2 regions of the Streptomyces sp. NPDC093546 genome follow, and region 1 is predicted to be linked to the other one. Evidence: riboswitches for the same ligand, from Rfam matches in the RefSeq annotation. Region 1 holds a riboswitch; the other holds the start of a gene.
The links. Region 1 has a riboswitch for glycine ahead of gcvP (aminomethyl-transferring glycine dehydrogenase). Riboswitches for the same ligand answer to the same signal wherever they lie in the genome.

Region 1 (15,821 bases):
CGCGTACCCGAGGCCGGTGCGCAGCTCCTCGGCGAGCTGATCGAGAACACGGCCGCCGAGCCGGTGCGGAGCGATATTCACTTCCAGGTTGAACATTCCGAGTTCCGTCTGGAAATCCCGGCTCGCGATGCGCTCCAGCACCTCGGCATTCATCATCCGCGGCAGGCCGTCCGAGCCCGCCAGATTCAGCTCGATCTCCAGCCCCATCAGATTCTTGGGGCGGTCGAACCTCTTCTCGGCGAGGAGTCGCTCAAGGGCCTTGAGACACTGCTGGAGCTTGTGGCGGTACCTCTGCCGATCGGACAGGTCGAACGCGCCCGCCACGACCTTCTCCCCCATCGAAGCGTCCCTCCTCGTGGGTGGCGCGCGGCGTCGGCCGCCCGCATCACGGACGATAATGCCCAGCCGGACTGATCTGTAACGCCCCCGCCGGAACCGCGTGGCGGGTAGGCTGGTTAGGAAGACCGTCCGGCACATTCCGGGGGCAAGCCGCAGCGCGTGGTTACCACGGGCAAGTCCCGCTGACTTCCGATGATAATCACCGGCGAGATTCGGCCGACCGCGCACTGAGCGGCGGTGCAGGCCGCAGCCGTGGGGTTCACGGGAAATCTACAGGAACTCCGCAAAACAAAGTCCCGATCCGGGCTTGTTTGCAATATCGGCGACAGCTAGCGGAAACATCACGTGAACACGCGTCGTATAAACTCCGCGGACGAGGCAGAGAGTCGGCGCCCGGCCATGGCCCGACGGCCCCCTTATGGACCCGCCCTCTGACCCCGCCGCCGACAGCGCCGTCCGCACCTCCCCCGCATCACCTGTCTCTTGAGTGAGAGGCGACCCAACCATGCCGCTCCATGTCTCCCAGGCACCCGCGCCCGCCCTTCGCAGTGTCCTCATGGCCCTCGGCTCCGCCGCCGTCCGTGAGGCGCACACCCCTGCCCTGCGGTCCGTCCAGGGACCGCTGAGCCCCGAACTGCCGCTTCCCGTCCACGAGTTGGACGTGCTCGACGTACGCGACCAGATCGTTCCGCCCGCCGGCGCACCGCGCACGCGCCTGACCGGCTGGCGGTTCCTGATCCGCGGCGGCGACCGCCCCGTCGCCGCCGCGGACACCAGGCTCACCCCGGACGGGTGGGCCTTCTCGCACTTCTTCGAGGGGCCCTACCTCGCCTCGACCGAGCGCGCCCTGCACCAGGCCGAGACGATGACGACGCACTACCAGCCCCGGCTGCTGTCCGTGCCGGAGCTGTACATGCTCACGCTGTGGCTGCACGGCGACCCGGACGCCGACCCGGCCACCGGCAGCCCCGCCCCGACGGACCTGCTGGTGCCGCTGGCGCCCGCGCCGCCCGGGATCGCCGCCCACCTCCCGTACCGGGTCGCGGACCTGCTGCCGGTCCTGACGCTCCGCCTCGGACCGCCGCCGCTGCTGGAGTCAACCGCGTGACGCGACGGGGTGGCCCGTACGGGCTAGCCCACTGGGGCCACCCCGAACCACCCGAAGGGACAGGGGGTTTGAGTTGAACCATCCGCACGGGTGATACGTCCTTAGGCAGTAGGAAGAGCTGCTGCGAAATCCCTGCGGACGGACGCCCGTGGGGCAACACTGGGACCGGATCGACCGACACAACGGGGGGCGGCCATGAACACCGCATCGAGCCGCAGGACAGACACCACACCGCAGCGAAAGAACCCATCCATGTGCCAGCACCAGCCACCCTGCCCGACCGCCGAATCCGCCGACCGGGAGGCGGCCCGCCTGGTGGCGCACCACCCGGAACAGGGCTGGAGCCTGCTGTGCAACGGCGTCCTCCTCTTCGAGGACACCGGTGAACTGCTGCCGGACGGCCAGATCATCGCGCCGCACCGACCGCTCGGCACCTCACACGTCATGACGGCCGCCTGAACCGGCCGGCGCACGGCGAAGGGCCGGTACGGATCACTCCGTACCGGCCCTTCGTCATGGCCGTCCCGACCGTCGACCGTTTCCGACCGTCAGTCCGTCTCCGACCGTCAGTTGTCGTACTCGTCCAGCGGCGGGCAGGAGCAGACCAGGTTGCGGTCACCGAACGCGCCGTCGATCCGGCGCACCGGCGGCCAGTACTTGTCCGCGGCGGACACCCCGGCCGGGAAGACCGCCTCCTCACGGCTGTACGCGTGCGACCACTCGCCACCCAGCGCGGCCGCGGTGTGCGGGGCGTTGCGCAGCGGGTTGTCCTCGGCGGGCCACTGGCCCGAGGCGACCTTCTCGATCTCGCCGCGGATCGCGATCATCGTGTCGCAGAACCGGTCGAGCTCGGTCAGGTCCTCGCTCTCGGTCGGCTCGATCATCAGCGTGCCGGCGACCGGGAACGACATGGTCGGCGCGTGGAAGCCGTAGTCGATCAGGCGCTTGGCGATGTCGTCGACGCTGACCCCGGTCGCCTTGGAGATCGGGCGCAGGTCGACGATGCACTCGTGCGCGACGAGCCCGGCCGGGCCGGTGTACAGCACGGGGTAGTGCGGCTCCAGGCGCTTGGCGATGTAGTTGGCCGCGAGCACCGCGACCTGCGTGGCGCGCTTGAGGCCCTCGCCGCCCATGAGCCGGACGTACGCCCAGGAGATCGGCAGGATGCCGGCCGAGCCCCACGGGGCGGCGGAGATCGGGCCGACGCCCGTCTCGGGGCCGGCGCCCGGCTGGAGCGGGTGGTTCGGCAGGTACGGGGCGAGGTGGGCGCGGACGCCGACCGGGCCGACGCCGGGGCCGCCGCCGCCGTGCGGGATGCAGAAGGTCTTGTGCAGGTTCAGGTGCGACACGTCGCCGCCGAACTCGCCCGGCTTCGCGAGGCCCACCAGCGCGTTGAGGTTGGCGCCGTCCACGTACACCTGGCCGCCCGCCTCGTGCACCTGGGCGCAGATGTCGGCGACGTGCTCCTCGAAGACGCCGTGCGTGGAGGGGTAGGTGATCATCAGGACGGAGAGCTCGTCGCGGTACTGCTCGATCTTGGCGCGCAGGTCCTCGACGTCGATCTCGCCGTCGTCGGCGGTCTTGACGACCACGACCTTCATCCCGGCCATCACGGCGCTGGCGGCGTTGGTGCCGTGCGCGGACGAGGGGATCAGGCAGACGGTGCGCTGCGTGTCGCCGTTGGCGCGGTGGTACGCGCGCACCGCGAGCAGACCGGCGAGTTCGCCCTGCGAACCGGCGTTGGGCTGGATCGACACCTTGTCGTAGCCGGTGACCTCGGCGAGGCGCTCCTCCAGCTCACGGATGAGGGTGAGGTAGCCCTGCGCCTGGTCGGCCGGCGCGAAGGGGTGCATCTGACCGAACTCCGGCCAGGTCACCGGCTCCATCTCGGTGGTGGCGTTCAGCTTCATCGTGCAGGAGCCGAGCGGGATCATGCCCCGGTCCAGCGCGTAGTCGCGGTCGGCGAGCTTGCGCAGGTAGCGCAGCATCGCGGTTTCCGAGCGGTGCGCGTGGAAGACCGGGTGGGTCAGGTACGCGTCCGAACGCAAGCGCGCCTCGGGCAGCGCCTCCGCGGTCTCGGCGTCCAGCGCCTCGATGTCGCCGCGTACGCCGAAGGCCTCCCACACGGCGGCGAGCTGCGCGCGGCCGGTGGTCTCGTCGCAGGCGACCGAGACGTGGTCGGCGTCGACGAGGCGCAGGTTGACGCCGTTCTCGCGGGCGGCGGCGACGGCCTCGGCGGCCTTGCCCGGCACCCGGACGGTCACGGTGTCGAAGAAGCTGCCGTGGACGACCTCGACGCCGCCGGCGCGCAGCCCCTCGGCGAGGATCGCCGCGTAGCGGTGCACGCGCTGCGCGATCTGCTTCAGCCCGTCGGGACCGTGGTAGACGGCGTACATGCCGGCCATGACGGCGAGCAGCACCTGCGCGGTACAGATGTTGCTGGTGGCCTTCTCGCGGCGGATGTGCTGCTCACGGGTCTGGAGCGCCAGGCGGTACGCCTTGTTGCCGTCGGCGTCGACGGAGACGCCGACGAGCCGGCCCGGCAGGGAGCGGGCGAAGGTGTCGCGCACGGCCATGTAGCCGGCGTGCGGACCGCCGAAGCCCATGGGCACGCCGAACCGCTGGGTGGTGCCGACGGCGATGTCGGCGCCCAGCTCGCCGGGCGAGGTGAGCAGCGTCAGCGCGAGCAGGTCGGCGGCGACGGTGACGATGGCGCCGAGCTCGTGGGCCCGGTCGATGACCGGCTTGATGTCCCGTACGGCACCGGACGCGCCCGGGTACTGGATCAGCACGCCGAAGACGCCGCGCTCGGCGACCTCGGCCGGGATGCCCTCGCTGAGGTCGGCGACGACGACCTCGACGCCGGTCGGCTCCGCGCGGGTCTCGATGACGGCGATGGTCTGCGGCAGGGCGTCGGCGTCGATGAGGAAGACCCCGCCCTTGACCTTGCCGACGCGGCGGGCCAGCGCCATGGCCTCGGCGGCGGCGGTGCCCTCGTCGAGCAGCGAGGCGCCGGAGGTCGGCAGGCCGGTCAGGTCGGCGACCATGGTCTGGAAGTTGAGCAGCGCCTCCAGGCGGCCCTGCGAGATCTCCGGCTGGTAGGGCGTGTACGCCGTGTACCAGGCCGGGTTCTCCATGACGTTGCGCAGGATGACCGGGGGCGTGAAGGTGCCGTAGTAGCCGAGCCCGATCATCGGGGCCAGCACCTGGTTGCGGTCGGCGAGCGAGCGCAGCTCGGCGAGGACCTCGGCCTCGGTGCGCGCCGCCGGCAGCCCGAGCGCCTCGGCGGTCTTGATCACATCCGGCACGGCGGCGGCGGTGAGCTCGTCGAGCGAGCCGTAGCCGACCTGCGCGAGCATCTTGGCGCGGGCCTCGGCGTCGGGGCCGATGTGCCGCTGCTCGAAGGGGATGCCCTGCTCAAGCTCGGAGAGCGGAGTACGGTTGGCGGTCATCTACGGAGGCCTCCTGGTCGTCACGACCTGCGAGGGGCACCATGGCGCGGGTGCCCGGACGGCCTCCCCCTCTGTCATCTCAACCTGAGAGCTTCACCGGGCGCCACTGGGGGCCGCCCGGCTTTCACCGTCGGTGAGAGCGGATGCCGTCCGACGCCCGCCCTGCTTTCCAGAGTGACCTCGTCCATGCGGTACCGGGTGCCTGAGAGATTCCGGGGAGGATTTGCTCCTTCGGCGCCTCCGAAAGGATTCTCCAGAGGACTCTCCCGCATGGGGTCAACAGCCGCCTGCCAGCCTACCAGCGAGGTCCAGGCCCGATCCCTCGAGTGGCCGACGTCACGGATGTGCACTTTCGTAGTGGTGTAGTGCAGTTGCGAGCGGTTGCGACCAGTTGGAGGGACCGTGCAGACCGATATCGATCCGCGGAGCCTGATCGGCCGCAAGGCCTACGACCGCAACGGCCACAAGATCGGCACCATCGACGAGGTGTACCTGGACGACGCGACGGGCGTGCCCGAGTGGGCCGCCGTCCGCACCGGCCTCTTCGGCCGCGACGCCTTCGTCCCCCTGGCCCCCAGCGACTTCACCGACGACGGTCTCCACGTCCCGTACGACCGCGCCCTGATCAAGGACGCCCCCGACTTCGGCGTCGGCCGCCACCTCTCCCCCGAGCAGGAGCTCCAGCTCTACCACCACTACGGCCTGGAACTCCCGTCCCCTCCCCCACCCGACCCGAACCGGAACCCGAAGACGGACCCGGACCCGGACCCCGACCCGGGGCTCGGCGATCTCGCGGGCCGCGACGGCTGACGCGCCGCCCGCCCGTCAGGGCGACGGCGCCCGCTCCGCCTGCTCCCGCGCGACCAGCGGCAGCGGGTCCGACGGCTCCAGCGCCGGGTCGTCGGTCCGGAAGGTCCGCACCCGGCCCGGCGGCGAGCCGGGCTCCTCGAACCGCACGGTCACGCGCCCCACCCCGCTGCCCTGCACCCACCCCGGCCCGTACTCCTCGTGCCGGACGTCCTGCCCGGCCAGCCACCTGCGCTCCCCGCCGCCGTCGGCGTCCTCCGCGGCCCCCGTCCCAGCGGCCGCGCCCGCCACACCGGCCTCGCCGGCCCCGGCAGCCGGCTCCTGCGGCTCCGGGACCGTGCCGGCCTGGGGCCCGGCCGACGCCTCCGCCATCGCCGCCTGGGCGAACAGGTCCTCCTGGGTGTAGTCCGCCAGCCCCGTCACCCCCACCCCAAGGAGCCGCACGCCACCCGTGGTGTCCACCGACTCCAGCAGCCGGGCCGCCGCCTCCCGGACCACCGCGAGGTCGTCCGTCGGCCCCCGCAGGGTCTCGGATCGGGTCAGCGTAGAGAAGTCGTACCGGCGTACCTTCAGCACCACCGTCCGCCCCGACCGCCCGGCCCCGCGCAGCCGCCGAACGCACCGGTCGGCCAGGCGCTCCACCTCCAGGCGCACCCGTACACGGTCGTGCAGGTCCACGTCGAAGGTGTCCTCCACGGAGACGGACTTGGCGTCCCGCTCGGCGACCACGGGCCGGTCGTCGTGCCCCAGCGCCATCCGGTACAGCGACGCCCCGTGGGCCCTCCCCAGCAGCCGTACGAGCTCGTCCTCGCCCGCCTCCGCCAGATCGGCCACGGTCGTCATCCCGGCCCGGCGCAGGTGCTCGCCGGTGGCGGGGCCGACCCCCGGCAGGATCCGCACCGACATCGGCCCGAGCAGCTCGCGCTCGGTCCCGGGCTCTATGAGCACCAGTCCGTCGGGCTTCGCCTGCTCCGACGCGATCTTCGCCAGCATCTTGGAGCCCGCGAGGCCGACGGAGCCCGTCAGTCCCGTGACCGCCCGGATGTCCGCGCGCAGGCGCTCCCCGGTCGCCCGCGCCGTCGCCGCGTCGTGAGCCGTGCCGCCCGCCTCCAGGTCGACGAACGCCTCGTCCAGGCTCAGCGGCTCCACCAGCGGCGACAGCCGCCGCAGCAGCTCCATGACCTGGTCGCTCACGGCCCGGTAGAGCGTGAAGCGCGGCACCAGATACGCGGCGTTCGGCGCCAGCCGCCGCGCCTGCGCCATCGGCATCGCCGAGTGCACCCCGAAGCGCCGCGCCTCGTACGACGCGGTGGCGACGACCCCCCGCGGCCCGAGGCCGCCCACCACCACGGGCTTTCCGCGCAGGCTCGGCTTCGCCGCCTGCTCGGCGGCGGCGAAGAAGGCATCCATGTCCAGATGCAGAATCGTCGGCGCGGCTCTCACATCACCGATGCTGCCTCACGCCACTGACAATCGCCCGCACGCACGTGCGATCCCGTACCACCGCGCGGGTACTGCCGGGCGGCCGTCACACGGCCCTGTCGCGCCTGCGCCGCGCCAGCTCGTCGGCCGGATTGTGCCCGATGAGCGTCTCACCGGTGTCGACGCGCTCCCCGTGCAGCTGCGAGAGCGCCGCCTCGACGTCCCGCCACACCACACCCACGGCGATCCCGAAGACACCCTGGCCGCCCTGGAGCAGATCGACGACCTCGTCGGGCGACGAGCACTCGTACACCGTGGCGCCGTCGCTCATCAGCGTCATGCGCTCCAGGTCCCGAAAGCCCCGGGCACGCAGATGCTGGACGGCGGTGCGGATGTTCTGCAACGCGACCCCGGTGTCCAGGAACCGCTTGACGATCTTCAAGACCACGACATCGCGGAAGCTGTAGAGCCGCTGCGTCCCCGACCCGTACGCGGGCCGCACGCTCGGCTCGACGAGCCCCGTACGGGCCCAGTAGTCGAGCTGCCGGTACGTGATGCCGGCCGCCGCGCAGGCGGTCGGCCCCCGGTACCCGATGATATCGGTCGCCGAATCCGCCGACTCCTCCTGAACGACCCCATGGACGGACGCGTTTCCGTGAAGCGGATACGGCCCGCTCTGCCCCAGACTTCGTCCGGGGATACCCCCAACCGCACCGTCGCCGCTGCTCATCACGCCGACCCTCCGTCCTTGACCTGCCATCTCGACGGTAGGCAGTCACCAGGGGTGCGTCAACGATCGCCACACTCGGCACGCCGAGTGATAATCACCCTGAGGGTGGTTTCCCGTGTCCCCCGTCGGGGAACACATCACGGAATGCGCTGAAGGCGACCCCTACGGCCCTCCTCGGGTCGACGTCGATCGATGCCCGATCAGCGCTCGATCGACTCGGATCACCGACACCGGCTCGGCCGACGCCGCCGCGGGTTCACCGCGCCGACGCCACCGACGGCCGGGTCACTGGCTGTTGGTGCCGAAGTCCTCGGGCGAGATCTGGTCGAGGAACTCGCGGAACTTCTCCACCTCGTCCTCCTGCTCGTCCGGGATCGCGATCCCGGCGTCGTCCAGCACCCCGTCACTTCCGTAGATGGGCGTACCGGTCCGCAGGGCCAGCGCTATGGCGTCGGACGGCCTGGCGCTCACCTCGACACCGCTGGCGAAGACCAGCTCCGCGTAGAAGACCCCGTCCCGCAGGTCCGTGATCCGGACTTCGGTCAGCTCCTGACCCACGGCCTCCAGTACGTCCTTGAAGAGGTCATGGGTGAGCGGTCGCGCAGGGGCCATGCCCTGCTGGGCGAAGGCGATCGCCGTCGCCTCCCCGGGACCGATCCAGATGGGGAGGTACCGATCCCCTCCCACTTCACGCAGGAGCACGATCGGCTGGTTGGACGGCATTTCCACCCGGACACCGACAACATCGAGCTCGTTCACATTGCAACCCTAGGACGTGCTGGACCGGTTTGGGTAGTCGGGGCCCCTCCCGGCTCCTCGGAGGTCAGTGCAACCGGACACCGAGAGCCGTCTGCAGCAGCGCCGCGTGCAGCCGTACGCACAGGGCCGCGAGCTCCTTCGCGGTCGCCTCCGCATGGGCTCTGGTCTGCGGATTCCGGTGCCGGCGCAGCGGCGCGACGACCTGCTCGACCAGCCCGGCCTCACGCTCGGCGGCGGCCTTCACGGCCCGCAGGTGGCGTGGTTCCAGACCAAAACCGCCCAGCTCCGCGACGAGCTTGGCGACGGTCACCGCCTCGGCGTCGTACGCGCCGTCGGCCACGGGCGTGATCAGCCCGTACGCCTCCCACTCGGCGAGCTCGTCCTCGCCGACCCCGGCGGCCGCGAGCAGCTCCGCACGGCCCACCCTGGCCGCCGTGGGCGCGTCCGCGTCCGAGTTCCAGGGGTCGCCGTCCGGCGACTCCCGGCGCCCGCCGGGCGCCGGGGCGGGCAGCCGCACCTGCTCCCCGCGCTCCAGGGCGTCGAGGTGCTCGCGGATCACCTTGAGCGGCAGGTAGTGGTCCCGCTGCATGCGCAGGATCCGCGCGAGCCGCTCCACATCCGCGGGACTGAACTTCCGGTATCCGGAAGCCGTCCGCTGCGGCTCGACGAGCCCCTCCGCCTCCAGGAACCGGATCTTGGAGATGGTCACTTCGGGAAACTCTTCCCGCAGCTGGTTGAGCACCGTCCCGATGCTCACCAGCTGGTCGGCCGCCCCGGCGGTGCCGTGTCCGGCACCGCCCGTCGGTGGTCGCGGCATGCGCCTCCCCTGCCGGGTCACACGCCCCGCTGGCTCGCGTAGAAGACCAGCCGGTACTTGCCGATCTGCACCTCGTCGCCGTTGGACAGCGGCACCGAGTCGATGCGCTCCCGGTTGACGTACGTGCCGTTGAGGCTGCCGACGTCCGAGACCGTGAAGCTGCCGTCCGGCGACCTGCGAAACTCCACATGACGCCGCGACACCGTCACGTCGTCGAGGAAGATGTCGCTCTGCGGGTGGCGGCCGGCCGTCGTCAGGTCGGAGTCCAGCAGGAAGCGGCTGCCCGAGTTCGGCCCGCGGCGCACCACCAGAAGCGCCGAGCCGAGCGGCAGCGCCTCCACGGCCGCCTGGGCCTCGGGCGACAGCGACGGCAGCTGCGTCTGACCGGTGGCCTCGGAGTCGTACGCCTCCAGGCCCGAAATCGAGATGGTCGACGTCGTCTCGGAGGCGCGCTCCGCGGGGACGCCCCCTCGCAGCGGCGCGCCGCAGTTGGAGCAGAACCGGCTCGCCTCGGCGTTACGGTGCCCGCACCTCGTACAAACCGGCATGGACGAGTCTCCGCCCGTACTCGAGGTCGATGGTTCCCCGAAACCTATGCGGCCGGAACGAGCAGGGTCAACAGACGCGCCCTGCCCCCCGGGAACACCGCCCGGACCGGCGACCTCATCGCGGAACAGCGGGCGCTCGCCGCCCTGCTCCTCACTCTGGGCATGGCGCGGCGCGCGGTGCTTGGCACTGCTGCCGTCCTCGCGTGCGCTCTTGCCGAACAACTTCGCAAACAACTTCACGGGCGATTCCCCTTGACCGAAACAGACCCGCCCGTGGGGCAGGACGAACCCTGACTGAACACACCTGCCGACCCGGACACCCTCACAACGTCCGTATCCTCCGGACAGTTTCCACCACGCACCATGCGGGTGATGCGCCGACCCCCCGCAACCTCATGCCCTTGTCTCGCGGCCCCCATGCACCCCCGCCTCACTGCGATGACGACCGAGCGTAGTGAGGCCGCTCCGCCGGTCGCAAGGCATCCACGACGATCTTCTCCGACCTGGTGACCGCCGCGGTGGCCTGCTCCTTCTCCAGCGTCTGTACGACGCCTCCCGGGATGTTCAGCGCGGGCTCCAGGTCCTGGGGCTTCCCGATGACCTTGAAACGGTACGGTGCGCTGATCTTCCGGCCGTCCACCTCGATGTCCCCGGCCTCGCCGGAGATGTACGTGTCGGCGACGATCCTGGCGTCATTGACCTGGATGGCCTCGGCGCCCGCCGCGCGCAGCTCCTGAACGGCGTCCAGCAGCATGTCGGGCTCGACCGCCCCGGCCCCGTCGTCGATCGTCAGCGTGATCCCGGGACCCTGCGCCGCCACCGTACCGGCGAGGATGCCCAGCTGACGCTCCTTCTCCAGGGTCTGCTTGCGCGCCTCTTCCGCCTGGTCGGAGCTGTTCACCAACTCGGTGCGCTGGTCCTCCAGGCGCGCCTTCTCGGCCTCCAGCCGCTGCGTCCGGTCGTCCAGCTCGTCGAGGATGCGCACCAGGTCCTCCTGGCGTGCCCCGCGCAGGGCGCTGTTGTCGTTGGTCGAGCGGACCTGGATGGCCAGGCCGAGACCGAGCACGAAGAGCAGGACGGCGACGATGAGTTGGGCGCGCGTGACGCGCGGCGGCCACAGGCCGGCCACCAGCCGCTGCCGCCCGGTCATCTCGGGCTCCGCGGGCCCGCCGGGTCCGGACTCGGCGCCGTGCGGCCGCCCGGCCGTCGGCGACGGCGGCTCGGGGCTGCTCGCCTCAGGCGGCAGCGCCCGCCGGGGCTCGGCCTGCGGAGTCTTCGGCTCCGGGCGCTGAGGATCCGGTCGCCGAGGCTCCGGCTGCTCGTGCGGGGTCGGTTCGTTCTCGCTCATCGGCCTCACGCCCGGAACACATGCCGCCGGATGGCGGCGGCGTTGGAGAAGATGCGGATGCCCAGCACCACGACCACGCCCGTGGACAGCTGCGCGCCGACGCCGAGCTTGTCGCCCAGGAACACGATCAGCGCCGCCACGACGACGTTGGAGAGGAAGGAGACGACGAAGACCTTGTCGACGAAGATCCCGTCGAGCATGGCCCGCAGCCCTCCGAAGACCGCGTCGAGCGCCGCCACGACGGCGATCGGCAGGTAGGGCTCGACGACCGCCGGCACCTCGGGCCGGATGAACAGGCCGACCACGACTCCCACGACGAGGCCCAGTACGGCGATCAAGATGTGCCCTTCCCTGTGTCGGCCGCGCCCCGCCCGGCATCCGTGCCGGTTCCGGCGGGCCTCGGCTCTGCTGTGCGTACGATCAGGCTGGACGCGGCCGGCAGGCGCACCTCTCCCTGACCCGAAATGCTGGTACGGATACCGAAGTTCTCCCGCAGCGCGTGCAGGTACTGCCCGTCGGGGCTGTCCTGGAACGCGGTGCTGAGCTTGTTCCCGTCCCCCACCGCCAGCACCGTGTACGGCGGCACCAGCGGTTTGTTGTCCACCAGTATGGCGTCGCCCGCCGCGCGGATCGCCGACAGGGAGGTCAGCCGCTGCCCGTTGATCGCGACCGCCTCCGCGCCCGACTGCCACAGCCCGTTGACCACGCGCTGCATGTCACGGTCGCGCACCCGCCCGGTGTCCGCGAAGCCACTGCTCTCACGCGGCCCGTCGCCCCCCTGCTCGGTGTCCTTGGCGTCGTCGACGACCAGCTTGACGCCGGGGCCGCGTACCTCCGTCGCCCCGGAGAGCAGCGCCACGAGCTCCCCCTGGTCCCCGCCGTGCTCCTGCAGCGCCTTGCGCTGGCGCTCCCCCACCTCGGTGCGCAGCGCCTCGATCCGCTCCTCGAGCTTGTCGGCCGCGGTCGTCTCCGACTCGATCCGGTCGATGAGCTCCTCGCGCTCCTTGGCCACGACCGGGGCCGAGATCTGCGCCTGCGCGGCGCCGAGCGTGACCACCGCAGCGGCCAGCACGAGCCCCGCCGCGAGCCCGAGCTTGGCCCGCAGCGTGCGCGGCAAACCGCCGCCCTCGGCGGTGCGGCGTGCCGAGGCCTCCGCGTACCCGTCGTCGAGCGCGTGGTCCATGACATTGGTCAGCAGCGACATGGACGCGTCGGGACGCGGAGGCGGGGAACCTGTGCTCCGAACGGGGGGCTGCTGCGACATGCCGCACATCGTCGCACGTCGCGGCTGCTACCGCCGAATGGCCCCACCGGTGTGCCGGGGGCGCCCGTGGGCACCTCCCGGCACATCCGTATCAGGGGATCCCCTCAGGATCCGTCTCAGGACGTCAGCGACCGGCGCTCTCCACCACGGCGGCCCACTCGTCGAGCAGTGCCTGCGCGGACGCGTCGTCCGGCCCTTCGGCCCACAGATGGGTGACGGCCTCCGCCGGGTCGGGCAGCACCATCACCCACCGGCCGTCGGCCTCCACCACCCGTACTCCGTCGGTCGTGTCGACGTGCCGGTCCCCGGCCGCCTCCACGACCCGCCGCATCACGAGACCCTTGACCGCCCACGGGGTGGCCAGGTCGCGCCGCAGCACATGAGCGCGGGGTATGCGCGCGTCGATCTGGCTGAGGGTGAGTTGCGTACGCGCCACCAGGCCGATCAGCCGCACGAACGCCGCCGTACCGTCGAAGACGCTGCTGAACTCCGGCACGATGAAGCCGCCGCGCCCGTCGCCGCCGAAGATGGTCGATTCCTCGCGGCCGACGCGCGTCAGGTCGTCGGGCGAGGTCGTCGTCCACTCCACCTGCGTGCCGTGGTACGCCGCGACCTGCTCGGCGATCCTCGTCGTGGTCACCGGCAGCGCGACGCGCCCGCTGCGCCGCTCGGCGGCCACCAGGTCGAGCAGGACCAGCAGGGCCCGGTCGTCCTCGATGATCCGGCCGCGCTCGTCGACCAGCGAGATCCGCTCGCCGACCGGGTCGAAGCGGACACCGAACGCCGCCCGCGCCGAGGCCACGATCTCGCCGAGCCGTACCAGCCCGGCGCGCCGGGACTCAGCCGTCTCCGTGGGCCGCGACTCGTCGAGACCCGGGTTGATCGTCAGCGAGTCGACCTGGAGCCGACCGAGGAGGCTCGGGAGAACGAGCCCGGCGCTCCCGTTGGAGGCGTCCACGACGACCTTGAGGCCCGCCTCGGCGATGCCCGTCGTGTCGACATTGCGCAGCAGGGACCCGGTGTACGAGTCGAAGACGCTGGACGGGAAGCTCAGGTCACCGATCTCACCGGGGAAGGCCCGCCGGTACTCCTGGCGCGCGTAGACCCGGTCCAGCTTCCGCTGCCCGCCCTGCGAGAGGTCCGCGCCACGCTCGTCGAAGAACATGATGTCCACGGAGTCGGGCACCCCGGGCGACGTCCGGATCATGATGCCGCCGGCGCTTCCCCTGGCCGTCTGCTCACGCGCGACGGGCAGCGGTACGTTCTCCAGGTCGCGTACGTCGATGGCGCTGGCCTGCAGCGCCGAGATGACCGCTCGCTTGAGCGCTCTCGCACCCCGGGAGTGGTCACGCGCCGTGGTGACGGTCGCGCCCTTCTTCAGCGTCGTGGCGTACGCGCCCGCGAGCCGGACCGCCAGCTCGGGCGTGATCTCCACGTTGAGGATGCCGGAGACCCCTCGGGCCCCGAAGAGGTGGGCCTGCCCGCGCGACTCCCAGATGACGGACGTGTTGACGAAGGCGCCGGCCTCGATCGTCTTGAACGGATAGACCCGCACATTGCCCTGAACGATCGATTCTTCACCGACGAGGCACTCGTCGCCGATGACGGCGCCGTCCTCGATGCGGGCGGCCCGCATGATGTCGGTGTTCTTGCCGATCACGCAGCCGCGCAGGTTGCTGTGCTGCCCGATGTAGACGTTGTCGTGAACAACCGCCTTGTGAAGGAAGGCGCCGCTCTTCACCACCACGTTCGACCCGACGACGGTGTGCTCGCGGATCTCCACATCGGCCTCGACCTTGGCGTAGTCCCCGATGTACAGGGGCCCGTGCAGCACCGCGTCCGGGTGCACCTCGGCACCCTCGGCGACCCACACGCCCGGCGAGATCTCGAAGCCGTCGAGCTGGACGTCGACCTTGCCCTCGAGGACGTCGGCCTGGGCCTTCACGTAGCTCTCGTGCGTGCCGACATCCTCCCAGTAGCCCTCGGCGACATAGCCGTAAATCGGCTTGCCTTCCTTCATCAGCTGCGGGAAGACATCACCGGACCAGTCGACCGGGACGTCCGGCTGGACGTAGTCGAAGACTTCCGGCTCCATGACGTAGATGCCGGTGTTGACCGTGTCCGAAAAGACCTGCCCCCAGGTGGGCTTCTCCAGGAAGCGCTCCACCTTCCCTTCCTCGTCCACGATGGTGATGCCGAATTCCAGCGGGTTCGGCACCCGGGTCAGGCACACCGTGACGAGTGCGCCCTTTTCCTTGTGGAACCTGATGAGGTCGGTCAGGTCGAAGTCGGTGAGCGCGTCACCGGAGATGACGAGGAAGGCGTCGTCCTTCAGTGCCTCCTCGGCGTTCTTGACACTCCCCGCGGTGCCGAGTGGCTTCTCCTCATTGGCATAGGTGAGCTCCATGCCGAGCTCTTCGCCGTCGCCGAAGTAGTTCTTCACGAGCGAGGCGAGGAACTGCACGGTTACGACGGTCTCAGTGAGCCCATGCCGCTTGAGCAGCCGCAGCACGTGCTCCATGATCGGCCGGTTTGCCACCGGCAGGAGTGGCTTGGGCATGCTCGAGGTCATGGGGCGAAGGCGCGTGCCTTCGCCGCCAGCCATCACAACGGCTTTCATGTCGGAAGCGTCCTCCTTGCAGAGACGACGGTCTAGCCGACTTCACCCATCCGGTAACTGGCCGTCTTACGTCTTCGGGGCGCGCTCCGTCGCTGCGCCGCACCAGAGGGATAGGCTCAATCGGCTGTGGCATCCGCCTTGACAAGTCGGCGGACTTGGACCACATAGAGGATCCCTGCCCACCAATAGAGAGTTGTACCCCATCCGGCGAACGCCCACCCGAAAACTTCAGCGAGTGATGCCAGCCACCCGTCTCCGTCACTGAGCAGAAGGAGCGGAAACGCGTACATCAAGTTGAACGTGGCGGCCTTCCCGAGGAAGTTCACCTGCGGCGGGGGATAGCCATGCCGGCGGAGGATTCCCACCATCACCAGCAGCATCAGCTCACGGGCCAATAGTGCGATCGTCAACCACAGAGGGAGGATCTCGCGCCAGGTGAGCCCGAGGAGCGTCGAAAGGATGTAGAGCCGGTCGGCGGCCGGGTCGAGCAGACGTCCGAGACTGCTGATCTGGTTCCATCGACGCGCGAGTTTGCCGTCGAGATAGTCGCTGACACCGCTGAGCATCAGTACGAGGAGAGCCCAGCCGTCACTATTCGGCCCCTCGA
Region 2 (15,821 bases), on a different contig from region 1:
CGCCGTCGCGCTGGACGGGCACGGCCGCCGCTCGGCGCGGCACTCCACCTTCACCACCCTCGTCCCCGAGCACCGTTTCATCGGCTACTTCAAGCCCGAGAACCGCTCCGTCGTCGGCACCGGAATGATCGTCTCCTTCGGCTTCAACCGCCCCATCGAGAACCGCGCCGCCGTCGAACGGGCCATCCGGGTCACCGCCCACCCGCCGGTCGAGGTGGCCGGCCACTGGTTCGGCAAGGACCGGCTGGACTTCCGGCCGCGCGCGTACTGGAAGCCCGGCACCCGGGTCACCGTCGAGCTGCGGCTGCGCGACGTCGAGGCGGCGCCGGGTGTGTACGGCATCCAGCACAAGACGGTGGGCTTCACCATCGGCCGCTCCCAGGTGTCCCGGGTGGACGCCGAGGAGCACACCATGGAGGTACGGCGCGACGGCAGGCTCGTCACGACGCTGCCCATCACGGCCGGGGCGCCCAAGACGACCACGTACAACGGCAAGATGGTGGTCAGCGAGCTGTTCGACGTGACGCGGATGAACGGCGCCACGGTCGGCTTCACGGACAAGAAGACCGGCAAGGGCGAGTACGACATCAAGGACGTGCCGCACGCGATGCGGCTGACCGACTCGGGGACCTTCCTGCACGGCAACTACTGGGCCCCGGCGACGACCTTCGGCGCGGCGAACGTCAGCCACGGCTGCGTGGGGCTGCGCGATGTGAAGGGCGGCAGCCCGGACACCCCGGCGGGCTGGTTCTTCGACCGCACCCTGATCGGCGACGTGGTGGAAGTGGTCAACTCCCAGGACCGTACGGTCGCTCCCCACAACGGCCTGGGCGGCTGGAACATGGACTGGAAGCGCTGGAAGGCGGGCTCCGCGCTGTCCTGAGTGCTTCCTTCACCCCCGCCCACCCGCGCGCGCCCCGCATGGCACGTGTTCGTCCTGGACAAGTTGGGACTGAACGGTGACATTCGAGGGCGCTGTGTGGTGCCTGCAATGTGATTATCTAACGCGGTGCGCGCGGTTGAAGCGCGCGGGGGTGCGGGCCGTGGCGGTGCCAGGCCGGTGCGAGGGGAGAACACCACAGTGAACGGGCAGCCGATATCGGGGGCATCGGCCGGAGCGGGCGGCACGCGCCGCACGGGCACGGGCAAGCGCAGGGGCACGGCCCTGCTCATGGGGGCGCTGCTGCTGCTGGCGACGGCGTGTGGGGGCGGGGGCTCCGACAGCGGCGGCGGCAAGGGCGGGGACAAGAAGCAGGACGGCACCTCGGTGGGGAACGCGGCCTCGCAGGCGGTCGTCACCGTCACGCCCAAGGACGGCGCCGCGTCGGTCGCCACCAGCGGGGCCCTGAAGGTCACCGCCGAGAAGGGCAAGCTGACCACGGTCACGGTCGCCGACTCCAAGGGCAACAAGGTCGAGGGCGAACTGGCCGCCGACGGCACGAGCTGGGAGCCGGTCCGGCACCTCGCCTCCGGCACCAAGTACAAGGTGCACGCGATCGCCAAGGACGCCGACGGCCGTGAGTCCGCCAAGGACACCACGTTCACCACCCTCGTCCCGAAGAACACCTTCATCGGCCACTACACGCCGGAGGACGGCTCGACCGTCGGCGTCGGCATGCCGGTCTCCATCAACTTCACCCGCGGCATCACCAACCCGGAGGCCGTCGAGAAGGCCATCAAGGTGACCGCCGAGCCGTCCGTGCCGATCGAGGGCCACTGGTTCGGCAACGACCGCCTCGACTTCCGCCCCGAGAACTACTGGGCGGCGGGCACCAAGGTGACCGTGAAGCTGGACCTGGACGGCGTCGAGGGCCGCCCGGGCGTGTACGGCAAGCAGTCCAAGACGGTGACGTTCACCATCGGCCGCAGCCAGGTCTCCACGGTCGACGCGAGCGAGAAGACCATGAAGGTCGTCCGCGACGGCAAGCTCCTCAAGACCATCCCGATCACCGCGGGCGCGCCGTCGACGACGACGTACAACGGCCAGATGGTCATCAGCGAGAAGTACAAGGTGACCCGGATGAACGGCGCCACCGTGGGCTTCGGCGGCGAGTACGACATCAAGGACGTGCCGCACGCCATGCGCCTGTCGACGTCCGGCACCTTCGTCCACGGCAACTACTGGGCGTCGGCGGGCACCTTCGGCTCGGCCAACGTCAGCCACGGCTGCGTGGGCCTGCGCGACGCACGCGGCGCGGGCGACCCGAACACCCCGGCGGCCTGGTTCTACGACAACTCGCTCATCGGTGACGTGGTCATCGTGAAGAACTCGAAGGACAAGCAGATCAAGCCGGACAACGGCCTCAACGGCTGGAACATGTCCTGGTCGGAGTGGATCAAGTAAGCCACGCGCTCGTCAGGGCCCGGTGCCGCGGAAGTGACCGACGGCACCGGGCCCGTTGTCGTTAGCGGCGGTTAACCTGCCCCGTATGACAGTCACTCTCGAAGTCTCCGAAGGCGTCGGCACCCTCCGCCTGGACCGCCCGCCGATGAACGCGCTGGACATCGCCACGCAGGACCGGCTGCGCGAGCTCGCGGAGGAGGCCGCCCGCCGCGACGACGTCCGCGCCGTGGTGCTGTACGGCGGCGAGAAGGTGTTCGCGGCCGGCGCGGACATCAAGGAGATGCAGGCGATGGACCACGCGGCCATGGTGCTGCGCTCCAAGGCCCTCCAGGACTCCTTCACCGCCGTCGCCCGCATCCCCAAGCCCGTCGTCGCCGCCGTCACCGGGTACGCGCTCGGCGGCGGCTGCGAGCTGGCCCTCTGCGCCGACTTCCGGATCGCCGGCGAGAACGCGAAGCTGGGCCAGCCCGAGATCCTGCTCGGCCTCATTCCCGGCGCGGGCGGTACGCAGCGCCTGGCCCGGCTCGTCGGCCCCTCGAAGGCGAAGGACCTGATCTTCACGGGCCGTCACGTGAAGGCGGACGAGGCGCTGGCCATCGGGCTCGTGGACCGCGTCGTCCCGGCGGCCGAGGTGTACGAGCAGGCGCACGCCTGGGCCGCGAAGCTCGCCCAGGGGCCGGCGCTGGCGCTGCGCGCCGCCAAGGAGTCCGTCGACGCGGGCCTGGAGACGGACATCGACACCGGCCTGACCATCGAACGGAACTGGTTCGCCGGGCTCTTCGCGACCGAGGACCGGGAGCGCGGTATGCGTAGCTTCGTGGAGGAGGGTCCCGGTAAGGCCAAGTTCCTCTGAGCGCGGCCCTGTTGGCGCCCCCGGTTTCCGCGTGTCAGCCGTGTGGGTGGTTTGACGGAGCGGTGAACGGGCCCGGGGTTATGCCGCGGGCCCGCCTGGCCGAGCGAGTGTGACCTGCGTCACCGCAGGTCACGCCCCACATGGGGGCATTTCATGTCAGAGGCATATGCCAAACCTGCCCCCCGGCACCGTCGCCGGTGGAGGACCGATTCCTCGGGAACGGCCCCGCGGCGGCGGCCGGGCGGCCATGATGGGGGGCATGGCGGGGCTGGAAGGTGTGGAGCAACCACGGCAGCGCGGCGGCGCCACCGCCGCGCGGTGGGTGCCTGTCGCGGACGACGAAGAGGCGCTCAAGGCGCTGGAGCTGTTCGGCAATCCGACGGAGGACGAGGTGCGGCTGCCGTCCCTGCCGGAGTCGGCGGCCACGGCGCGCCGGCTCACGCAGTGCGTCGTCCTGCGGCAGTGGGCGCTCGGCCCGCAGATCGCCGAGCACGCGATCCTGCTCGTCTCCGAGCTCGTCGGCAACGCCGTACGGCACACGGGGGCCCGGGTCTTCGGCCTTCGGATGCTGCGGCGGCGCGGCTGGATCCGGATCGAGGTCCGCGACCCCTCGCGCGGCCTGCCCTGTCTGATGCCGGTCCGCGAGATGGACACCAGCGGGCGCGGACTTTTCCTCGTCGACAAGCTCTCCGACCGGTGGGGCGTCGACCTGCTGCCGCGCGGCAAGACCACCTGGTTCGAGATGCGCGTCTCGGACCGGTGACCCATCGGGGCGCCGTGACCGTGCACGAAGAAAGCCCCCTCGCGCCGTGGTGCGGCGCCGCGGGGGCTTTCTCGTGCGGCGCCGTGAACGGGGAGTGGGGTGTGTTCACGGCGCGAGTGCGACCTCGCCCGGGTCAATGGGGGTCGTGTGCACCGACTATGGCAGACGGGGGGCCTTGCCGCCAAACGACCCTACCGGCTCAATAGTGTGCAAATCGGTCTATGTGGCGACGGAAACGCAGGTGAGTTAGGCCACCCGCCTTGCAAACCATGAATAAATATGGGTTGACCTGTTTGATTCCTCGGCTTCCCGTGCCCGTACCAGTTTTCCCGCATCGTTACGGTTCACCCCGTTCGCGCCATACATGTCGCGTGACGACCCTCTCGCAGCGATCGAAGAGTCTCCTCGCGGCCGGCGCGCTCGCCGCGCTCGCGGCCCTCGCCGGCTGCTCCGGCGCCGGCACCGACCGCACCGAGGCGCGGTCCACGAAGGCCGCCGCACCCGCCGCCGTACCGAAGGCCAAGGCGAAGGCCCCCGGGGCACTGCCCGGCATGCCGCCGCTCCTCGATCCCCGGGACGTCTACGCGGCCGACCGCCCGAACCGGCTCTCGCCGGTGGTCAAGGGCTTCCCCTCCCGCGTGTACGTGCCCAACACGAACTCGGGCACGGTCTCGGTCATCGACCCGAAGACGTACAAGGTCATCGAGACCATCAAGGTCGGCGTCCAGCCGCAGCACGTCGTGCCGTCCTGGGACCTCAAGACGCTCTGGGTCAACAACAACCGCGGTCACACCCTCACCCCCATCGACCCGCGCACCGGCGCCGCCGGCAATCCGGTCGAGGTCCACGACCCGTACAACCTCTACTTCACGCCGAACGGCAAGTACGCCGTCGTCATGGCCTCCCTCGACCGCGAGCTCGTCTTCCGCGACCCGCACACCATGGAGCGCGTCCACACCGAGCCCGTCTCCTGCTACGGCGTCAACCACGCCGACTTCTCCGCCGACGGCCGGTACTTCGTCGTCTCGTGCGAGTTCTCCGGCGAGCTGCTCAAGGTCGACACCGAGAAGATGAAGGTGATCGGCCAGCAGCGGCTGCCCTTCCGGGGCGCCATGCCGCAGGACGTGAAGCTCTCCCCGGACGGCAGGACCTTCTACATCGCCGACATGATGGCCCACGGCATGTGGGTGCTGAACGGCGACACCTTCGCCCCGCCGAAGCTGCTGCCCACCGGCAAGGGCTGCCACGGCCTGTACGTCTCCCGGGACTCCAAGGAGATGTACGTCTCCAACCGCGGCGAGGGCTCCGTCTCCGTCTACGACTTCGCGCGCGGCGCGCTCACCAAGAAGTGGCACCTGCCGGACGGCGGCTCACCCGACATGGGCGGCGTCTCCGCCGACGGCAAGGTGCTGTGGCTGTCGGGGCGGTACGACTCCGAGGTGTACGCGATCGACACGACGACCGGCAAGCAGCTCGCCCGCATCCCGGTCGGCAGCGGCCCGCACGGCCTCGCGGTCTACCCGCAGCCCGGCCGCTACTCGCTCGGCCACACCGGCGTCTTCCGCTGAGCCGTCACGAGGTGCCCTACCCGGCGATGAACAGCGCCTCCGAGCCGACCGGGCGGTAACCCGCCGCCTGGAAGGCGCGCACGCTGCGGGCGTTGCCCGGCGCCTGCTGGGCCCACACCACCGCGTCCGGCACCAGATGGCGGGCCGCGACGGCGAGGGCCGTGCCCAGTCCGCCGCCGCGCGCCTCCTCGTCGACCTCGACCGCCGCCTCCCAGCGGCCGGCGACGCCCCGCCCGAGGATCACCACGCCGCCGTCGGCCGCCCAGACGCGTACGTCGTCGCGGAACTTGAGGGCGCGCGCGACGCGGGGGTGCTCGGGGTCGGCGATCTCGCGCAGGGGGAGCTCCGGGGCGCCGGGCAGGGCGGGGGCGGCCGTCAGGAGGTCGACGGTGTTCATGTGGCGGCCCGTACGGGCCAGGACCGCCGCGAGGAACACCGGGTTCATGGTGGCGGCCAGGGGGTCGCTCGCGGTGGCCGCGAGGGTGGAGCGTATCCAGTCCGGGTCCTCGTCCGTGAAGACCACCGAGTGCGCCGTGAAGGACAGCACGCCGGCGTCCCGGGTGTTCGGCTGCGGGACCACCGTCACCGAACCGTCGGCCGGCGGGAACGCGCCGCGTGCCGCTGCCGCCAGGATCTCCGCCACCGCATCGCTCATGCGTTCCATGGTGCCGGATGGCCCCCGGACCGGGTGCACCTGCCGTCCCGATAATCTGACCGGCGTCAGTTATGCACCAAGAAGGGGTGGACCTGTGGCGGACATCGAGTCGGCGCGCAAGGCATTCGAGCGGTTCGACGTGAACGGGGACGGGCTGATCTCGGCCGCCGAGTACAAGAGCGTCATGGCGCAGCTCGGCGACTTCAACGTCACCGAGACCGTCGCCCAGGCCGTCATCAACAACCAGGACGGCGACGGCGACGGCCTGCTGACCTTCGACGAGTTCTGGGCGCACCTCAATAAGGCGTGACCGTCCACGCACCCGACGGCGCCGTCCGGCGATCCGGGCGGCGCCGTACGCGTACGGCGCTCCTCGCCGGCGCCGGCGCGCTCGCCGCGCTCGCGGTCGCCCTGTACGGCGCCGGCATCGCCGCGCACGGCACCGGCGAGCTGCGCATCCCGGCCCCCGGGGCCACCACCCTGCTGCGCGTCGCCGTCTTCGCCGCCCTCGCCCTGCACCTGGGAGAACTCGCCGGTGTCCGGCTCGCGGGGGAGGGCCCCCGGCCCCGGCCGTGGGCGGTGTGGGCGGCGCTCGGCGGGGCCGCCGCCTCGGCCGGGCAGATCGTGGTGCTCGCCGACGTGAGCGGCCTCGACCTCACCGCCGCGTACGGCACGCGCGAGGGCGGGCTGCTGCTGCTCATGGCGAACGGCTTCGCCCTGGCGGCCGCCTGCGCCGCGCTCGCCCGGCCCGGCTGGGCGCTCGCCCCGCTCGCGCTGGTGACCGGCGCCGAGGCGCTGCGCGCGCACCCGGAGCCGTACACGCCCGAGCTCGGCACGGCCCTCACCGTCGTCCACCTCACCGCCGGGTCCCTGTGGGTCGGCGGCCTGCTGTACGTGCTGCGCGTGGCGCACCTGCGCGGCGGCCTGCGGGGTGCACGCGAGGCCCTGACGCGGTACGCGCGCCTCGCCGGCTGGCTCTACGCGGCGCTCGCTGTCACCGGCACGTGCTCGACGCTGCGGCGCCTGCCCGCCGACGTCGTGCTCTCCAGCGCGTACGGCAGGGTGCTGATCGCCAAGCTCGCCCTGGTCGCGGTGGCGAGCGCCCTGGCCCTGACCGCCCGCCGCCGCATGCACCGCCGCCGGGCGCGGCACGGCGGGGACGCGACGGCCCCCGCCCGCGCCGAGCTGGCGGTGCTGGCCGGCGTCGTGGTCGTGTCGGCGCTGCTGACGGTGGTGCCCGACCCGCACTGGATCAGCACCCGGCTCACCCTTCAGTGAGCGACGTGTTCCGCGTGCGGCTCAGCACTCGATGATGTTCACCGCGAGACCGCCGCGCGCGGTCTCCTTGTACTTGACCGACATGTCGGCGCCCGTCTCCTTCATGGTCTTGATGACCTTGTCGAGGGAGACCTTGTGGCTGCCGTCGCCGCGCATCGCCATCCGCGCCGCCGTGACGGCCTTCACCGCCGCCATGCCGTTGCGCTCGATGCACGGGATCTGGACCAGGCCGCCGACCGGGTCGCAGGTCAGGCCCAGGTTGTGCTCCATGCCGATCTCGGCGGCGTTCTCCACCTGCTCCGGGCTGCCGCCCAGCACCTCGGCGAGCGCCCCGGCCGCCATCGAGCAGGCCGAGCCGACCTCGCCCTGGCAGCCGACCTCGGCGCCGGAGATGGAGGCGTTCTCCTTGAAGAGCATGCCGATCGCGCCCGCCGCCAGCAGGAAGCGCACCACGCCGTCCTCGTCGGCGCCCGGCACGAAGTTCATGTAGTAGTGCAGGACCGCCGGGATGATGCCGGCGGCGCCGTTCGTGGGGGCGGTGACGACGCGGCCGCCCGCGGCGTTCTCCTCGTTCACCGCCATCGCGTACAGCGTGATCCACTCCATGGAGAGGGCCTGCGCGTCACCCTCGGTGCGCAGCTTGCGCGCGGTGTTCGCCGCGCGGCGGCGCACCTTCAGGCCGCCCGGCAGGATGCCCTCGCGGGACATGCCGCGGTCCACGCACGCCTGCATGACCCGCCAGATCTCCAGCAGGCCCTCGCGGATCTCGTCCTCGGTGCGCCAGGCCTTCTCGTTCTCCAGCATCAGCGCGGAGATCGACAGGCCGGTCTCGCGGGTCAGGCGCAGCAGCTCGTCACCGGTGCGGAAGGGGTACTTCAGCACGGTGTCGTCGGGAACGATCGGATTCTCGCCCGCCACCGCGTCCTCGTCGACGACGAAGCCGCCGCCCACCGAGTAGTACGTCTTCTCCAGCAGCGTCGCGCCCTCGGCGTCGTACGCCCACAGGGTCATGCCGTTGGCGTGGTACGGCAGCGCCTTGCGGCGGTGCAGGACCAGGTCGGCGTCGAAGTCGAAGGCGATCTCGTGGACGCCCAGCAGGCTGATGCGCCCCCCGCTCTTGATCCGCTCCACCTGCTCGTCCGCGGTCTCGACGTCGACCGTGCGCGGCGAGTTGCCCTCCAGGCCCAGCAGGACCGCCTTGGGGGTGCCGTGCCCGTGGCCGGTGGCGCCCAGCGAGCCGTACAGCTCGGCGCGTATCGAGACGGTGTGGGCGAGCAGGCCCTCGTTCTTCAGCCGGCGGGCGAACATCCGGGCGGCGCGCATGGGGCCGACCGTGTGGGAGCTGGACGGGCCGATGCCGATCGAGAACAGGTCGAAGACCGAGATGGCCACGGGGGACTCCTTGGTGGGAAGACGACGCTGTCTGCCGGGGTGGTGCAGGGACAACGCAGGGGTGGGGCGGTGAGCGGGGGCAAGAGACGGGGCACCGCACTCACTGTTCAGTGTGCGCGGTGCCCCGCAGTTCAGTCTGTTGCGTACGTTACGTACCGCGTGAAGAGTTTACAGACCGGGGTAAAGCGGGTGCTTCTCGGCGAGGGCCGTGACCCGGGCCTTGAGCGCCGCCGCGTCGTAGTCCGGCTTCAGCGTCTCGGCGATGATGTCGGCGACCTCGCGGAAGTCCTCGGCCTGGAAGCCGCGGGTGGCCAGGGCCGGGGTGCCGATCCGCAGGCCCGAGGTGACCATCGGGGGCCGCGGGTCGTTCGGGATGGCGTTGCGGTTGACCGTGATGCCGACCTCGTGGAGCCGGTCCTCGGCCTGCTGGCCGTCCAGCTCGCTGTTGCGCAGGTCGACCAGGACCAGGTGCACGTCCGTACCGCCGGTCAGGACGGAGACGCCGTGCTCGGTGACGTCCGGCTGGACCAGGCGCTCGGCCAGGATGCGGGCGCCGTCCAGGGTGCGCTGCTGGCGCTCCTTGAACTCCTCGCTCGCGGCGACCTTGAACGCCACGGCCTTGGCGGCGATCACGTGCTCCAGCGGACCGCCCTGCTGGCCGGGGAAGACCGCGGAGTTGATCTTCTTGGCGAGCTCGGCCGTCGACAGGATCACGCCACCGCGCGGGCCGCCCAGCGTCTTGTGCGTCGTCGTCGTGACCACGTGGGCGTGCGGCACCGGCGAGGGGTGCAGGCCGGCCGCGACCAGGCCGGCGAAGTGCGCCATGTCGACCATGAGGTACGCGCCGACCTCGTCCGCGACGCGGCGGAAGGCCGCGAAGTCCAGCTGGCGCGGGTAGGCGGACCAGCCGGCGACGATCAGCTTCGGCTTGTGCTCCTTGGCAAGGCGCTCGACCTCGGCCATGTCGACCTGGCCGGTCTTGTCGTCGACGTGGTACGCGACCACGTTGTAGAGCTTGCCGGAGAAGTTGATCTTCATGCCGTGGGTCAGGTGCCCGCCGTGCGCGAGGTTCAGACCCATGATCGTGTCGCCCGGCTTGAGCAGCGCGAACATCGCCGCGGCGTTCGCCTGGGCGCCGGAGTGCGGCTGCACGTTGGCGTGCTCGGCGCCGAAGAGCGCCTTGATGCGGTCGATGGCGATCTGCTCGACCACGTCGACGTGCTCACAGCCGCCGTAGTAGCGGCGGCCGGGGTAGCCCTCGGCGTACTTGTTGGTGAGGACCGAGCCCTGGGCCTCCATGACCGCGACCGGAGCGAAGTTCTCCGAGGCGATCATTTCCAGGGTGGACTGCTGGCGGTGGAGCTCGGCGTCGACGGCGGCGGCGACGTCCGGGTCCAGCTCGTGGAGAGGGGTGTTGAGAAGCGACATCGGAAAAGGTCCTTACTCGCCGGAGAACTCGGTGTACTCGTCGGCGGAGAGCAGGTCCTTCGGCTCCTCCGCGACGCGTACCTTGAAGAGCCAGCCGCCCTCGAACGGTGCGGTGTTCACCAGCGAAGGATCGGCCACGACGTCCTCGTTGGCCTCGACGACCTCGCCGGTCACCGGGGAGTAGAGGTCGCTGACGGACTTGGTCGACTCCAGCTCACCGCAGGTCTCGCCCGCGGTCACCGTGTCGCCGACCGCCGGGAGCTGGACGTACACCACGTCACCGAGCGCGTTCGCCGCGTGCTCCGTGATGCCGACCGTCGACACGCCGTCCTCGGCGGCCGACAGCCACTCGTGCTCCTTGCTGTAGCGCAGCTGCTGGGGGTTGCTCATGACTGGAATTCTCCTGTACGCGGGGGAGTGCTGGTGAACGGGGGAGTGGTGCGTGAGGTGCCGGAGGTCACTTCCGGCGCCGGGGTCACTTCTGGCGCTTGTAGAAGGGGAGCGCCACGACCTCGTACGGCTCATGGGTACCGCGGATGTCGACACCGACCCCCGCCGTCCCCGGCTCGGCGTACGCGGCGTCCACGTACGCCATGGCGATCGGCTTGCCCAGCGTCGGCGACGGCGCGCCCGAGGTGACCTCGCCGACGACCTCGCCCCCGGCGACCACCTGCATCCCGGCGCGCGGGACCCGGCGCCCCTCGGCGACCAGGCCGACGAGCTTGCGCGGCGGGGCGATCTGCGCCCGCTCGACGGCCGCCTCCAGCGCCTCCCGGCCCACGAAGTCGCCCTCCTTCTCGAACTTGACCACCCGGCCGAGCCCCGCGTCGAAGGGGGTGAGGGCCGTCGTCAGCTCGTGCCCGTACAGCGGCATGCCCGCCTCCAGGCGCAGCGTGTCGCGGCAGGACAGACCGCAGGGGATCAGGCCGGCCGGGGCCCCGGCCTCCGTCAGCGCCTGCCACAGCTTCTCCGCGTGCTGCGGCTCCACGAACAGCTCGAAGCCGTCCTCGCCCGTGTAGCCGGTGCGGGCGATCAGCGCGGGCACGCCCGCGACGGTGCCCGGCAGTCCCGCGTAGTACTTCAGCCCGTCCAGGTCCGCGTCGGTGAGCGACTTCAGGATGCCCGGGGACTGAGGGCCCTGGATCGCGATCAGGGCGTACGCGTCCCGGTCGTCCCGGACGACGGCGTCGAAGCCGGCGGCCCGCTCGGTGAGGGCGTCCAGCACGACCTGGGCGTTGGAGGCGTTGGCGACGACCATGTACTCCTGCTCCTGGAGCCGGTACACGATCAGGTCGTCGAGGATCCCGCCGTCCGCCTGGCAGATCATGGTGTAGCGGGCGCGGCCCACGCCGACGCCGCCGATGTTGCCGACGAGCGCGTGGTCGAGGAGGGCGGCGGCCTGCGGGCCCGTGACGGTGATCTCGCCCATGTGGGACAGGTCGAAGAGACCGGCCTTCGTGCGGACGGCGTTGTGCTCGTCGCGCTCGCTGCCGTACCGCAGCGGCATGTCCCAGCCGGCGAAGTCGGTCATGGTCGCGCCGAGCGCCCGATGCACGGCATCGAGGGCGGTGAGGCGGGGGGCAGTGCTCATGGATGTGGCTCCCAGGGCATGGCTCGAAGACGGTCCTCCCCATCTGTCATCGGAACCTGAGAGGTTCACCGTGACCGTACGGGGACGGCCCTCGGCTTGCACCTTGGGTGGAGCCGCCGCGGCGGCCCGCTTTTCAGATCTGCCTCATCCACGCGGTACGGGGCCTGAGAGATTCAAGGGAGGAACTTGCTCCTTCGGCGCCCGGGCGGGACCCGGGACTCTCCCGCGCGGATTCAAGCGGCCGGTATGCGGTTGTACGCACCTGCGTGCGGTGGCGCGCACATCATTGCACGCGGGGTCTCCTCGGCAAATCGCTTGTGCCTTATTACCCTTTCTTTACACTTCTTGGGCAAGGGTCGGGGAAGGCCGAGCCCGAGCAGGGGGAGTACGCGATGACGTTGCAGCGGACAGGTCCGAGCGCGGCCACCGGTGCGGTGAGCGGTGCCATGACCGGCGCGGTCGCCGGCGCGGTCGCCGTGCCCGCGCCCACCCGCGCGCCCGCGCCCGTGCTGCGGGACCTGCGCGACCGCGCCGGGCGCTGCCCGCGCGAGCTGGGCTTCGCCGCCGGCGACCTGGTGGTCGTCTCCGGCCTGCCCGGCAGCGGCAAGTCCACCCTGATCGCCCGCGCCGCCGACGGGCGCGGCATCGACTCCCAGGACGCCCGCGAGCGGTGGGAGCACCGGATGCCGCCCTTCCTGCCGTACGCGGTCTATCGCCCCCTCGTCCGGGTCGCCCACTACGCCGGGCTCCGGCGCGCCCTGCGCTCCGGCGCGAGCGTCGTCGTCCACGACTGCGGCACCCAGGCCTGGGTCCGGCGCTGGCTGGCCCGCGAGGCCCGGCGGCGCGGGCGCGCCCTGCACCTGATACTGCTGGACGTCACCCCCCAGGCGGCCCGCGAGGGCCAGCGCGAGCGGGGGCGGGGCGTCTCCGGATACGCCTTCGCACGGCACCGCAGGGCGGTGGGGCGGCTGGTGCGGGACGCCGAGAAGGGCGTGCTGCCGGGCGGCTGCGCTTCCGCCGTGCTGCTCGACCGGCCGGCGGCGACGGCGCTGACCCGTATCACGTTCGGCTGAGCCGGACGGTTAGGGTGCCCTGAAAGACGCGCCGCACGGGTGGGAAGGACGAGGGGACACCAGTGGACACCGCATGGCCGGCCAATGAGCTCGAAGAGGTGCTCGCCGCCTCCCTCGGCAACCCCGCGGCCGGAGCCCGGCTCGTCGAGGTCCTGGGCCGCAGCCCCTTGTGGATCCCCCTCCCCAAGGGCGGCGGCCCCGACAGCCCGGACCTCGACCTGCCCACGCTGGAGCTGGACGGCCAGGCGTACGTCCCCGTCTTCAGCTCCGAGCAGCAGTTCCTGCGGTGCGTCGGCCCCCACATGGCGTACACCGTCGCGCCCGCCGTCGAGTTCGCCCGCGGCCTGCCCCCGCAGCTCGGCATCGCCGTCAACCCCGGCGGCGCCGTGGGCGCGCCCCTGCCGCCGCCCGCCGTCGCCGAACTGTGCCGCGTCGGCCGCACCCCGCTGGACGGGCCCGCGAGCGGCGCCCGCGTGCGGCTGTTCGAGCCCGACTGGCAGGAGGACCCGGTCGACTTCCTCTCCGCGGCGGCCGCCGAGTTCGAGGCCACCGGCACCGTCCTCACCGCCCGCCGCGCCCTCGCCTCCATCGAGGGCGGCGCCCCGACGCTCTTCGTCGGCGTCCAGCTCTCCTCCTGGGAGGGCGCGGACCGTAACGTACCGATGGACGCCCTCGGCCGGGCGCTCGGCCGCGTCCAGGTGCCGTGGCCGGTCAACCTGGTCCTGCTCGACATCGCGCAGGACCCGGTGGGCGACTGGATGCTGGAGAAGGTACGGCCCTTCTACCAGCGGGCCTAAGCTGGTGCGGTGGACCGAAGAGGGGGACCCAGGGTGAGCGCGCAGAGCACCGCGGCGGCCGGGCCGATCGAGCAGCTGCTGAGCAACGTCACGCCCGGACGCTACGACGCGTACGAGGCGCTGCTCGCGGCCCTCGCCGAGGCCCCGGTCTGGATGCTGCTCTGGCACGGCCAGGCCGGCTCGCCCGACGCCCAGTACGGCAACATGGAGGTCGACGGCCTCGGCTACGCGCCCTGCGTCACCTCCGCCCAGGAGCTCGCCGTCTCCGGCTGGAACCGCGCCCACGAGGTCATCACCGGCCGTGACATCGCCCGCGCGCTCTACCCCGACCGCTGGGGCATCTGGCTCAACCCGCACGCCCCCGGCGGCGGCGTCGGCATCCCCTGGCCCGACCTGCGCCGCATCGCCACGGGCCTCGACCGGATGCCCGCGGGGCCGCTGAAGCTCTCCGAACCCGGCATCCAGATCCCGCAGTTCTACGCCCTGCTGACGCAGAACGCCCACCGCACCCCGGCGGTTCGCTCCCTGCGCCGCGTCTGGGTCCAGCCCGCGCTCGGCTCGCCGTACCTCGCCATCGGGCTCGACCTGTACGACACGAGCCAGGCCTCCGTCGACGCGGTCCGCGCGATGATGCGCGAGTCGATCGTGGCGGTGCCGGAGGGGCTGCCCGTCTCGACGGTCGCCATGTCCGACGAGTACGACCCCATCACCCTGTGGCTGCGGGCCAACGCGCGCCCCTTCTACGACCGCGAGGCGCACGCGACGGCCCCGATGGTCCCGGGCGGTGGCTACGGCTACCCCCCGCAGGGCTCCTGACACAACCGCGCCGGGCGGGTGAGACCCGGTCCGGCGCGGCGTGAGGGGTCCGGCTGTCAGGTGCCGGGCTTGGGGTAGAGCAGGTTCAGCACGCCGAAGTCGTCCGAGGACGGATGCTGCGGGAACTCGGGTACGGACAGGCAGCTGTTGGTCGAGCCGTTGTGGTCCAGGCCGAGCGCGTGCCCCATCTCGTGGCAGGCGACGCTGCGCCGGGCCGCGTAGGTGTTCGGGGTGACCTGGTCGTTGAGCTTGACGGTGACCGACCCGTCGACGAAGTAGCCGCCGGATGTGTTCGCCTCGGTCACGCCGTACCAGTCGGTGCCGTAACTGCCGCTGTACACGTGGACGCAGTGACGGCCGCCCCCGGGGCAGCCCGCCGTATGCCAGCGGTAGTACGCGTCGATGCCGGGCGCCTGGTACCAGTCGACCCGGGCGTCCGTCACCGGCCAGGAGTCGCTGGTGTGGTCGAGGAAGTACACCTGCGGGTCGTTGAACGGCCCGTAGGCCCATTTGGCCCCGCACCAGGCGGAGGCGGTGCCGACGTAGGGTGCGCAGCCGAAGGTGCCGATGCCGGCCTTGCCGCCGGGGCTGCCGGCGTCCTGCACACCGCGGACGCCCTGCCGCCGCAGGCCGGCCCTCAGCTGGTCGGCGCTGACGCCGGGCGCGGGGTCGTACACCGCGATGTAGGTGGTTCCGTCCGCTCGCGGCTGGACGACGTAGACGGCGTCGTCGTGGGATGCCCGCACGGTGGCCCGCTCTGCCGGGGCGCTCGGCCGGGCCTGTCCGACGGGCGCGGAGAGTGCCATGACGATCGTGGTCACAGCCAGTGCGAGGGCGGCTTTCGATCTTCGTAACACGTCACGTTCCCCCTGCTGCTCGTGACCGGTCCCGCCGCCCGTTGCGGCGGGATCGTGAACGGCCACCGAGCAAGACCGGGCAATCGTGGCATGGACTCGTCAAGATGGGGGGTGTGCGATCGCGCCACTTCCCACCGGCCTCCGGGGCCGGCGGCGCGGCCCTCTGAACCGCCCCACATGTCACGGGTGTTACGCCTCCCCGCACGCTTGTCCCGTAACTGACCGGTTTGGCGAGTGTCCGGGTCTCAGGTAGGTATCACCGCTATGCGGACTGTTCTCCGCCGACGTACGCCTGGGTAGTGTTCGGCCGGTCAAGACCACCATCTCTCCCGTCACGGCGGAACCCCTGGGGGGACCCATGCGAATATTCAAGTCCCGGTCCGTCCGGGCGATCACGGCGGCGCTG

Region 2: another riboswitch for glycine. It lies ahead of gcvT (glycine cleavage system aminomethyltransferase GcvT); the one in region 1 lies ahead of gcvP (aminomethyl-transferring glycine dehydrogenase).

What each region holds. Positions count from the first base shown of each region.
Region 1 covers NZ_JBIWJG010000012.1:206,059-221,879, forward strand. Annotated here, with positions in the region: gene ACIRNI_RS25010 (glutamate--cysteine ligase) at 1-339, opposite strand, end outside; gene ACIRNI_RS25015 (hypothetical protein) at 845-1,447, shown strand; gene ACIRNI_RS25020 (DUF5999 family protein) at 1,700-1,906, shown strand; gene gcvP (aminomethyl-transferring glycine dehydrogenase) at 2,014-4,899, opposite strand; glycine riboswitch at 5,079-5,178, opposite strand; gene ACIRNI_RS25030 (PRC-barrel domain-containing protein) at 5,302-5,709, shown strand; gene ACIRNI_RS25035 (DNA polymerase IV) at 5,725-7,149, opposite strand; gene ACIRNI_RS25040 (MerR family transcriptional regulator) at 7,235-7,858, opposite strand; gene ACIRNI_RS25045 (bifunctional nuclease family protein) at 8,144-8,617, opposite strand; gene ACIRNI_RS25050 (MerR family transcriptional regulator) at 8,682-9,434, opposite strand; gene ACIRNI_RS25055 (FHA domain-containing protein) at 9,452-10,222, opposite strand; gene ACIRNI_RS25060 (DUF881 domain-containing protein) at 10,413-11,330, opposite strand; gene ACIRNI_RS25065 (small basic family protein) at 11,336-11,668, opposite strand; gene ACIRNI_RS25070 (DUF881 domain-containing protein) at 11,665-12,594, opposite strand; gene ACIRNI_RS25075 (mannose-1-phosphate guanyltransferase) at 12,719-15,214, opposite strand; gene ACIRNI_RS25080 (CDP-alcohol phosphatidyltransferase family protein) at 15,331-15,821, opposite strand, start outside.
Region 2 covers NZ_JBIWJG010000001.1:380,947-396,767, forward strand. Annotated here, with positions in the region: gene ACIRNI_RS01630 (Ig-like domain-containing protein) at 1-883, shown strand, start outside; gene ACIRNI_RS01635 (Ig-like domain-containing protein) at 1,082-2,344, shown strand; gene ACIRNI_RS01640 (enoyl-CoA hydratase-related protein) at 2,430-3,197, shown strand; gene ACIRNI_RS01645 (ATP-binding protein) at 3,445-3,960, shown strand; gene ACIRNI_RS01650 (YncE family protein) at 4,332-5,528, shown strand; gene ACIRNI_RS01655 (GNAT family N-acetyltransferase) at 5,545-6,183, opposite strand; gene ACIRNI_RS01660 (EF-hand domain-containing protein) at 6,278-6,493, shown strand; gene ACIRNI_RS01665 (CopD family protein) at 6,490-7,461, shown strand; gene ACIRNI_RS01670 (L-serine ammonia-lyase) at 7,483-8,853, opposite strand; gene glyA (serine hydroxymethyltransferase) at 9,022-10,281, opposite strand; gene gcvH (glycine cleavage system protein GcvH) at 10,294-10,671, opposite strand; gene gcvT (glycine cleavage system aminomethyltransferase GcvT) at 10,757-11,872, opposite strand; glycine riboswitch at 12,016-12,108, opposite strand; gene ACIRNI_RS01690 (AAA family ATPase) at 12,265-12,945, shown strand; gene ACIRNI_RS01695 (enhanced serine sensitivity protein SseB) at 13,008-13,742, shown strand; gene ACIRNI_RS01700 (enhanced serine sensitivity protein SseB C-terminal domain-containing protein) at 13,776-14,558, shown strand; gene ACIRNI_RS01705 (hypothetical protein) at 14,615-15,379, opposite strand; gene ACIRNI_RS01710 (ABC transporter substrate-binding protein) at 15,774-15,821, shown strand, end outside.